2 regions of the Streptomyces sp. ID05-39B genome follow, and region 2 is predicted to be linked to the other one. Evidence: riboswitches for the same ligand, from Rfam matches in the RefSeq annotation. Region 2 holds a riboswitch; the other holds the start of a gene.
What was found. A riboswitch is a leader RNA that binds a small molecule or an ion and turns the genes downstream of it on or off. The one in region 2 is predicted to bind S-adenosylmethionine.

Region 1 (4,282 bases), on a different contig from region 2:
GGTCGGCAGGCTGGGCTGAGGGCTTCGGGGGCGTGGGGCTTGCGGGCGCTCTTTGGTCAGGTGCGCTGAAGGGACTGGAGCGCCTGCAGCTGCTCGAGGAACCATCGGGCCGGAGGCAGTGCGGTCGCGGCCTCCGTCAGCCTCTTGGCGCGCTCCCCCCGCTCCTCCGGGGCCATGGTCAGCGCCTCGTGGAGGGCGCGGGCGGTCTCCAGGACGTCGTACGGGTTCACCACGATGGCGTCCTCGCCCAGCTCCCAGTACGCCCCGGCCTCCCGTGACAGGACCAGCGCGCAGCCCTGGTCGGAGACGATCGGGACCTCCTTGGCGACCAGGTTCATGCCGTCCCGGACGGGGTTGACCAGGGCCACGTCGGCGAGGCGGTACGCGGCCAGGGAGCGGGCGAAGTCGTCCTTGACGTGCAGGACGACCGGGGTCCAGCCAGGGGTGCCGTACCGCTCGTTGATCTCGTGCGCGACCCGCTGCACCTCGGCCGTGTAGTCGCGGTAGACGGCGAGATCCTGGCGGGAGGGATAGGCGAACGCCACGTGCACGACCCGTTCGCGCCACTCGGGGCGGTCGTCGAGGAGCTGCTCGTAGGCGAGCAGACCGCGCACGATGTTCTTCGACAGCTCGGTGCGGTCGACGCGCACGATGGCCTTGCGGCCCTCGCCGATCTCCTCGCGGAGGGCGACGATGCGCTCCTCGACGTCGGTCTCGTGGGAGCGGGCGCGCAGGAAGTCGGCGTCGGCGCCGAGGCCGTGGACGCCGGTCTCCGTGCCGCCCAGGCCTCCCACGAACTCCGCGCAGCAGGCGGTGAACGCGTCCGCCCAGCGCCTGGTCAGGAAGCCGAGCCGGTCCGCGCCGAGCATGCCGCGCAGCAGTTGCGCGCGGATGTCGGTCGGGAGCAGCGCGAAGTAGTCCACCGGCGCCCACGGCGTGTGCGAGAAGTGGCTGATGCGCAGGTCGGGACGCAGCTCGCGGAGCATGCCGGGGACCAGACACAGGTGGTAGTCCTGCACGAGGACCGCCGCACCCTCCGCGGCCTCCTCGGCCAGCGCCTGCGCGAACGCGCGGTTGTACGTCTCGTACGACGCCCACTGGCGCCGGAACTCCGCGTCGAAGACCGGCTCCAGCGGGGTCTGGTACAGCAGGTGGTGGATGAACCAGAGCACGGAGTTGGCGATGCCGTTGTACGCGTCGGCGTGCACGTCGGCCGGGACGGCCAGCATGCGGACGCCGTCCTCGCCGATCCCGCGCCGCACCGCCTCGCGGTCGCCGTCGGTCAGCGCCGAACACACCCACAGGGCGCCCGCGTCCGGCCCGATCGCCGAAAGGCCCGAGACCAGTCCGCCGCCGCCCCGCTTGGCGTGCAGCGAACCGTCCTCGCGCACCTGGTAGGAGACCGGGCCGCGGTTGGACGCGACCAGCACCTGAGCACCCTCAGCAGCAGCACCACGCGTGGAAGCCATACGCCACAACCTAGCCCGGTCCGGAAACGCTCAAACGTACGGTTACGGTCCGTGGGCGGGCCTATCCAGCCAGATGGCGGGCGGGCCGGATGACGGGACCCCGGTCCGCTGTATACGGCGGCCCAGCGGCCCAGCGGCCCAGCGGCCCAGCCGCCCAGGCGGTCCCGGCCGTCTAGGCGACCTTGCGTTCCGCGTACTCCGCGATCTCCGCCATCGGCGGACGTTCCTCGGTGTCCACGGAGTAGGTGCGCGGCTCGAAGCCGTCCGCGCTCCGCTCGAACTGGGTCAGCGCGGGGCGGATCATGTGCCCGCGGGCCAGCCGGAGCTGCGCGGTGCGGTAGATCGCCGCCGCCATCCGTCCGAGCGCCTGCCCGTCCTGGTGGCGGTGCTTGCGCACGCCGACGTCGACCTGGGCGAGGGCGTCCAGGCCCACCAGGTGCAGGGCGTCGACCAGCATGCCCAGCTCCACGCCGTAGCCGACGGGGAACGGGAGCTGCTCCAGCAGGCTGCGGCGGGCCGCGTACTCGCCGCCGAGCGGCTGCACGAAGCCGGCCAGCTGCGGCCAGTGCATGTTGAGCAGCGGGCGGGCCATGAGTTCGGTGACCCGGCCGCCCTGGCCCGCGGTCTTGCCGGAGGCGAGCGAATGCAACTCGGTGCCGAGCGGGCGGTCGTACATGGCCTTGACGAGGTCCACGCCGGGGTCGGTGAGCAGCGGGCCCACGATCCCGGAGACGAAGTCGGAGGAGAACTCCTTGAGGTCGGCGTCGATGAAACAGACGATGTCCCCGGTCGTGACGAGCAGCGACCGCCACAGCACCTCGCCCTTGCCGGGCACGGCCGGTATCCGGGGCAGGATGTCGTCCCGGTGCACGACCCGTGCCCCGGCCGCCGCGGCGACCTCGGACGTACGGTCGGTGGAGCCCGAGTCGACGACGACGATCTCGTCCACCAGCGGGACCTGCCGCATCAGGTCGTGGCGGATGACCGCGACGATGTCGCCGACCGTCTCCTGCTCGTTCAGGGCGGGCAGCACCACGGAGACCGTCTGGCCCGAGGCACGTTTCGCGGCCAGGACGCGGTGCAGCGGGCGGTCGGTCACGGACCAGGAGCGGGTGGCCAGCCAGGCCTCAGCTTCTTTCAGCACGGTCTGCGGCTCCTCACTGTCGTGATCACACCTCGTGCACGTGGGGTGACGGTGTGATCCATCTCGCGGTTCGGACGTCTATCTCAACTGTCCTGGCCTTCGGTTACAGTCTTGAACAACGCGGATGACCATCGCATGTCCGAGATGGCCTTTCGTTCACCACCCACAACTTCATACCGCTCATCCAGAGGGGCAGAGGGATACGGCCCGATGAAGCCCCGGCAACCCTCCAGCTGGTCCTGTCACGTTGATGTGGCGAGGCTCCCGGCTCGGGAAGGTGCCAAATCCGTCTCACGGCGAAACGCGTCGTGAGGAAGATGAGGAAGGGCCTCGCCTCACATGGCTGCGCAGACAGATGTAAGCAACACGGTTGCAAGCACCACCGACTCCGTGGACCTCGGTCCCGCCGCGGCGCTCTCCTGCCGCGAGTGCGGACACCGCGTGCCTCTCGGCCCGGTCTTCGCCTGCCAGGAGTGTTTCGGCCCGCTGGAGATCGCGTACGACTTCTCGGCCTATGACACCGAGGAGCTCCGCAAGCGCATCGAAGCGGGCCCCGCCAACATCTGGCGCTACGCGCCCCTGCTGCCCGTCCCGGCCGACGTGGCGGACAAGCCGAACATCAACCCCGGCTGGACCAAGCTCGTCCAGGCCGACAACCTGGCCCGCGAGCTGGGTGTCGACCCCGGCAAGCTGTTCGTCAAGGACGACTCCGGCAACCCGACGCACTCCTTCAAGGACCGCGTCGTCGCCCAGGCCATCGAGGCCGCCCGCGCCTTCGGCTTCACGACTCTCTCCTGCTCCTCCACGGGCAACCTGGCCGGTGCCGTCGGCGCCGCCGCCGCCCGCGCCGGCTTCCGCTCCTGCGTGTTCATCCCGCACGACCTGGAGCAGGGCAAGGTCGTCATGGCCGCGATCTACGGCGGCGAGCTCGTCGGCATCGAGGGAAACTACGACGACGTGAACCGCTTCTGCTCCGAGCTGATCGGCGACCCGGCCGGCGAGGGCTGGGGCTTCGTCAACGTCAACCTGCGGCCGTACTACGCCGAGGGCTCCAAGACGCTGGCCTACGAGATCTGCGAGCAGCTCGGCTGGCGGCTGCCCGACCAGCTCGTCGTGCCGATCGCCTCCGGCTCACAGCTCACGAAGATCGACAAGGGGCTCCAGGAGCTGATCAAGCTGGGGCTCGTCGAGGACAGGCCGTACAAGATCTTCGGTGCGCAGGCCGAGGGCTGCTCGCCGGTGTCCGTCGCCTACAAGGCCGGCCACGACGTCGTGCGGCCGCAGAAGCCGAACACCATCGCCAAGTCCCTCGCCATCGGCAACCCGGCGGACGGGCCGTACGTCCTGGACATCGCGCGCCGCACCGGTGGCGCGGTGGAGGACGTGAACGACGAGCAGGTGGTCGACGCGATCAAGCTGCTGGCGCGGACCGAGGGCATCTTCGCCGAGACCGCCGGTGGCGTGACCGTCGGTGTGGCGAGGAAGCTGATCGAGAACGGTCTTCTCGACCCGACGAAGACGACGGTCGTGCTCAACACCGGGGACGGCCTCAAGACCCTCGACGCGGTGGCCGGCACCGGCCTCAGCGCCACCATCCGTCCGACCCTGGACTCCTTCCGAGAGGCTGGCCTCGCATGAGCGTGACCGTCCGCATCCCGACCATCCTGCG
Region 2 (4,282 bases):
GCCACCCCGTGGCCCCGGTGACGTACCTCCTGATGGCCCTGTGCTGCCTGATCTTCGTGATCGGCCCGGCCTCGGGCTTCGGTCCGGTGTACGGCACCGGCGAGGAGCAGGTACTCGCGCAGCGCGCCTATTTCCGCCGCTGGGGCGTGATCCCCGCAGACCTGTTCGAAGGCGGGCCGAGGGCCGCCCTCGCCCCCCTCACCGCCCTGTTCGTCCACGGCAGCTGGGTGCACCTGCTGGGCAACATGCTCTTCCTGTACGTCTTCGGCGCCATGACCGAGCACCGGATGGGCCGCGCCGAGTTCACCCTCTTCTACCTCGGCTGCGGCTCACTGGCCCTGCTGGGCTACGCCGCCGTCAACGCCGGCTCCGAGCAGTCCCTGGTCGGGGCCTCCGGGGCGATCTCGGCGGTCCTCGGCGCGTTCCTGTACCTGTTTCCCCGGGCCCGCGTCACGAGTCTGCTGCCGTTCCTGTTCTTCCTCCCGCTGCGCTTCCCGGCCTGGGTCGTGCTGCCCTTCTGGGCGGCGCTGCAATGGCTGGCGGCGGGACGGGCGGGGTCCGGTCCGGGCGTCGCGTACCTGGCGCACCTCGTGGGCTTCGGGCTGGGGTTCGTCTACGCGTGGGCCCGGTTCACCCGGCCCACTAGAGTAATGACCAGCCCAGCTCCGGCCCCCGAGGGAGAGAACCAGCCGTGATCACCGCGATCGTCCTCATCAAGACCAGCGTGGACCGGATCCCCGAGATCGCCGAGTCGATCGCCTCGCTGGAGTCCGTGAGCGAGGTGTTCTCCGTGACCGGCACCTACGACCTGATCGCCATGGTGCGGGTGCGCCGGCACGAGGATCTCGCCGAGATGATCCCGGGGCGGATCAGCAAGATCCCGGGCGTGGAGGCGACGGACACGCACGTGGCGTTCCGTACGTACTCGCAGCACGACCTGGAGGCGGCCTTCGCGATCGGCCTGGACTCCTGACCACCGCCCCCGGCGGACAGAACCGGAACTACACCGCCGGGACGCAGCGGCCGTCCTCGGTCCGGTACGTCCACGTCGCACCCTCGGTCACCAGTTCCCGCACCGCCGTCACGAAACGGTCGACGTGCTCGTCGGGGGTGCCCGCGCCGAAGCTCACGCGGATCGCGTTGAGGGACTTCTCGCCGGGGGCCGCCTCGGGGGCACCGCACTCGCCCTGGGTCTGGGGGTCGCTGCCCAGGAGGGTGCGGACCAGGGGGTGGGCGCAGAACAGGCCGTCGCGGACGCCGATGCCGTACTCGGCGGAGAGCGCGGCGGCGAAGTGCGAGCTGTTCCAGCCGTCCACGACGAAGGAGATGACGCCGACCCGCGGGGCGTCGTCGCCGAAGAGGGACAGGATCCGCACCTCGGGGACCTCCGCGAGGCCCGTGCGGACCTTCTCGACGAGGTGCTGCTCGCGGGCGACCAGTGCGCCGAAGCCCGCCTCGGTGAGCACCTTGCACGCGGAGGCGATGGAGTAGGCGCCGATGACGTTGGGGGAGCCCGCCTCGTGCCGGGCGGCGCTCTCGTGCCACTCCACGTCCACTCCCCCGTCCTGACGCCGGGTGACCTTGCGGCTGGCGCCGCCGCCCGCGAGGTACGGCTCGGCCGCCCGCAGCCAGTCGGCGCGGCCGGCCAGGACGCCGGAGCCGAAGGGGGCGTAGAGCTTGTGGCCGGAGAAGGCGACCCAGTCGACGTCCAGGTCCCGGACGGACACCGGATGGTGCGGGGCGAGCTGGGCGGCGTCCAGGACGATCCGGGCCCCGTGGGCGTGGGCCGCGGCGGCCAGTTCGCGTACGGGCCACAGCTCGCCGGTGACGTTGGAGGCGCCGGTGACGCAGACCAGGGCGGGGCCGTGCGGGTCCCGGCCGGCGAGCGCGCGCTCCAGGGTGGCGACGGCCTGCCGCGGGGTGCGCGGGGCGTCGAGGTAGGTGACCCTGGCGTCCTGCCACGGCAGCAGCGAGGCGTGGTGCTCGGTCTCGAAGACGAAGACCTGGCAGCCGGCGGGAAGCGCGGCGGCGAGGAGGTTGAGGGAGTCGGTGGTGGAGCGGGTGAAGACCAGCTGGTCGTCGGCCCGGCAGTCGAGGAACTCGGCGACGGTCCGGCGGGCGTTCTCGAAGAGGTCGGTGGAGAGCTGGGAGAGGTAGCCGGCGCCGCGGTGGACGCTGCCGTAGTAGGGGGCGTAGGCCGCCACGTCGTCCCAGACACGCTGGAGGGCGGGAGCGCTGGCGGCGTAGTCGAGGGCCGCGTAGCCGACTACGCCGCCGGTGACGAGCGGAACGGTGACGTCACGGCCCAGAACGGGCAGCGGGGCGCAAATGGTCTGGGTGGCGGCAGCGGTGGAGACAGACATGGCGAACTCCCGTGAGAGGCAAGGGCCGCGGGTTCGGGGGAGACCCCGAAGGGCACGGCGACACGCGAGCGACTACGGCTCAAGCGTGGGAAAGGTGACAGAGGGACGCTGAAGCGGGGCTCTGCGGCCCTATCGCATTCGCTTGCTCACGGAAGGCTCCTCGACGACCAGGACCCCTGGCCGCGCTCACTCGGAAGAGAGTGCGAGGGGTCCGCGCTTGCCGTAGACCTTGCTGTCTGCGGCCTGGTCCTCACCCGGGGCACCCCGCCACGGACGGAGGGTTGCCGGACAGTCGGCCGGGGCCTCATGACTGTCGCTCATGACCTGGTACAGCATCCTGCCATACGATCATCGACGCGCAAGGCGCGGTCCATTCCCTGAGACGGCCTGGACCGCGTCCTCGCTGCGCGCCTAGGCGTGGGTGACCGCCGCCCAGCGGTCCAGCGTCCGCTTCGCAGCCCCCGAGTCGAGGGACTCCGCGGCCCTGGCCATGCCGGCCCGGAGCTGCTCGGCGAGCGGCGCCCCGGTCGGCTCCAGAGCGACCAGGGCCGCCGCCGAGTTCAGCAGTACGGCGTCCCGGACCGGGCCCGTCTCGCCGTCCAGCAGCCTGCGCGCCACCTCGGCGTTGTAGGCGGCGTCGGCGCCCCGCAGGGCCTCGACGGGGACCATGTCGAGGCCGACGTCGCGCGGGTCGAAGGACTCCTCGGTCACCTTGCCGTCCCGGACGACCCAGACCCGGGAGGTGGAGGTCGTCGTCAGCTCGTCGAGGCCGTCGTCGCCGCGGAACACCAGCGAGGAGTTGCCGCGTTCGGCGAAGACGCCCGCGACGATCGGCGCCATGCGCGGGTCCGCCACCCCGACGGCCTGGGCGCGCACCCGGGCCGGGTTGGTCAGCGGACCGAGGACGTTGAAGACCGTGCGGATGCCCAACTGGCCACGGGCGGCGCCCGCGTGACGCAGCGCCGGATGGAACTTGATCGCGAAGCAGAAGGTGATCCCGGCCTCCTCGGCGACCTCGGCCACCCGCTGCGGGGTCAGGTCGAGGCGGACGCCCAGTTTCTCCAGGACGTCGGAGGCGCCGGACGCGGAGGACGCGGCCCGGTTGCCGTGCTTGACGACCTTCGCACCCGTGCCGGCGACGACGATCGAGGACATCGTGGAGATGTTGACCGTCTTCGCGCCGTCCCCGCCCGTGCCCACGATGTCGACCGTCGCGCCGGGCACCTCGATCACGTTGGCGTGTTCGTACATCGCGCGGACCAGTCCGTTGATCTCCTCGACGGTCTCGCCCTTGGCGCGCAGCGCCACCACGAACCCGGCGATCTGGGCGTCGGTGGCCTCGCCCCGCATGATCCGGTCCATCGCCCACGCGGTGGCGTCGGCGCTCTGGTCGCGGCCGTACAGCAGGGCGTTCAGCACCTCGGGCCAGGAACGGTCCGCCGCGGTGTCGCCTCCGGCGGGGGTCACAGCGCTCATAAGCCGCTCCTGGTTCGGTGTGGTCCCGCTGCACGGGACGCGCGTCTCTACAGGTCCACCCTATCCAGCCGCGGACAGGGCGAAGGGCCCCGTCCGAACACCGGACGGGGCCCTTCTTTCGTTGCGTGGCGACGCAGTGATCAGTGGTGGCCGTGGCCGCTCGTGATCTCCTTGTACTCCTCGACGGTCGGCTTGGGGATCTGGTTCTCCTCGCCGTAGTACGCCTTGCTCAGCTTGACGCGGACCTTCTCGCCGCGCCCCACCTTGCGCTCGACGCCGTTCTCGTCGACCGTCGGGCCGATCTCGGCCGGCGTGTACTGCTCGTGCGAGGTGAGCGTGTAGAGCGCCTCCTGGCTGAGCGGCTCGTGCACCTCGATGAACTCACCGTGCGGCAGTCGCTTGATGGTGCCGGTCTCACGACCGTGCAGCACCTTGTCCTTGTC

Region 1: linked by a shared signal. The riboswitch ahead of thrC (threonine synthase) and the one ahead of P1P75_RS16215 (aminotransferase class V-fold PLP-dependent enzyme) in region 2 are both predicted to bind S-adenosylmethionine.

Annotation. Positions count from the first base shown of each region.
Region 1 covers NZ_JARGEF010000175.1:13,424-17,705, reverse strand. Annotated here, with positions in the region: gene P1P75_RS29425 (trehalose-6-phosphate synthase) at 57-1,469, opposite strand; gene P1P75_RS29420 (glucosyl-3-phosphoglycerate synthase) at 1,642-2,613, opposite strand; SAM riboswitch class I at 2,791-2,937, shown strand; gene thrC (threonine synthase) at 2,953-4,251, shown strand; gene P1P75_RS29410 (MoaD/ThiS family protein) at 4,248-4,282, shown strand, end outside.
Region 2 covers NZ_JARGEF010000062.1:22,683-26,964, forward strand. Annotated here, with positions in the region: gene P1P75_RS16205 (rhomboid family intramembrane serine protease) at 1-695, shown strand, start outside; gene P1P75_RS16210 (Lrp/AsnC family transcriptional regulator) at 692-973, shown strand; gene P1P75_RS16215 (aminotransferase class V-fold PLP-dependent enzyme) at 1,002-2,363, opposite strand; SAM riboswitch class IV at 2,572-2,688, opposite strand; gene trpD (anthranilate phosphoribosyltransferase) at 2,775-3,839, opposite strand; gene P1P75_RS16225 (cytochrome bc complex cytochrome b subunit) at 3,980-4,282, opposite strand, start outside.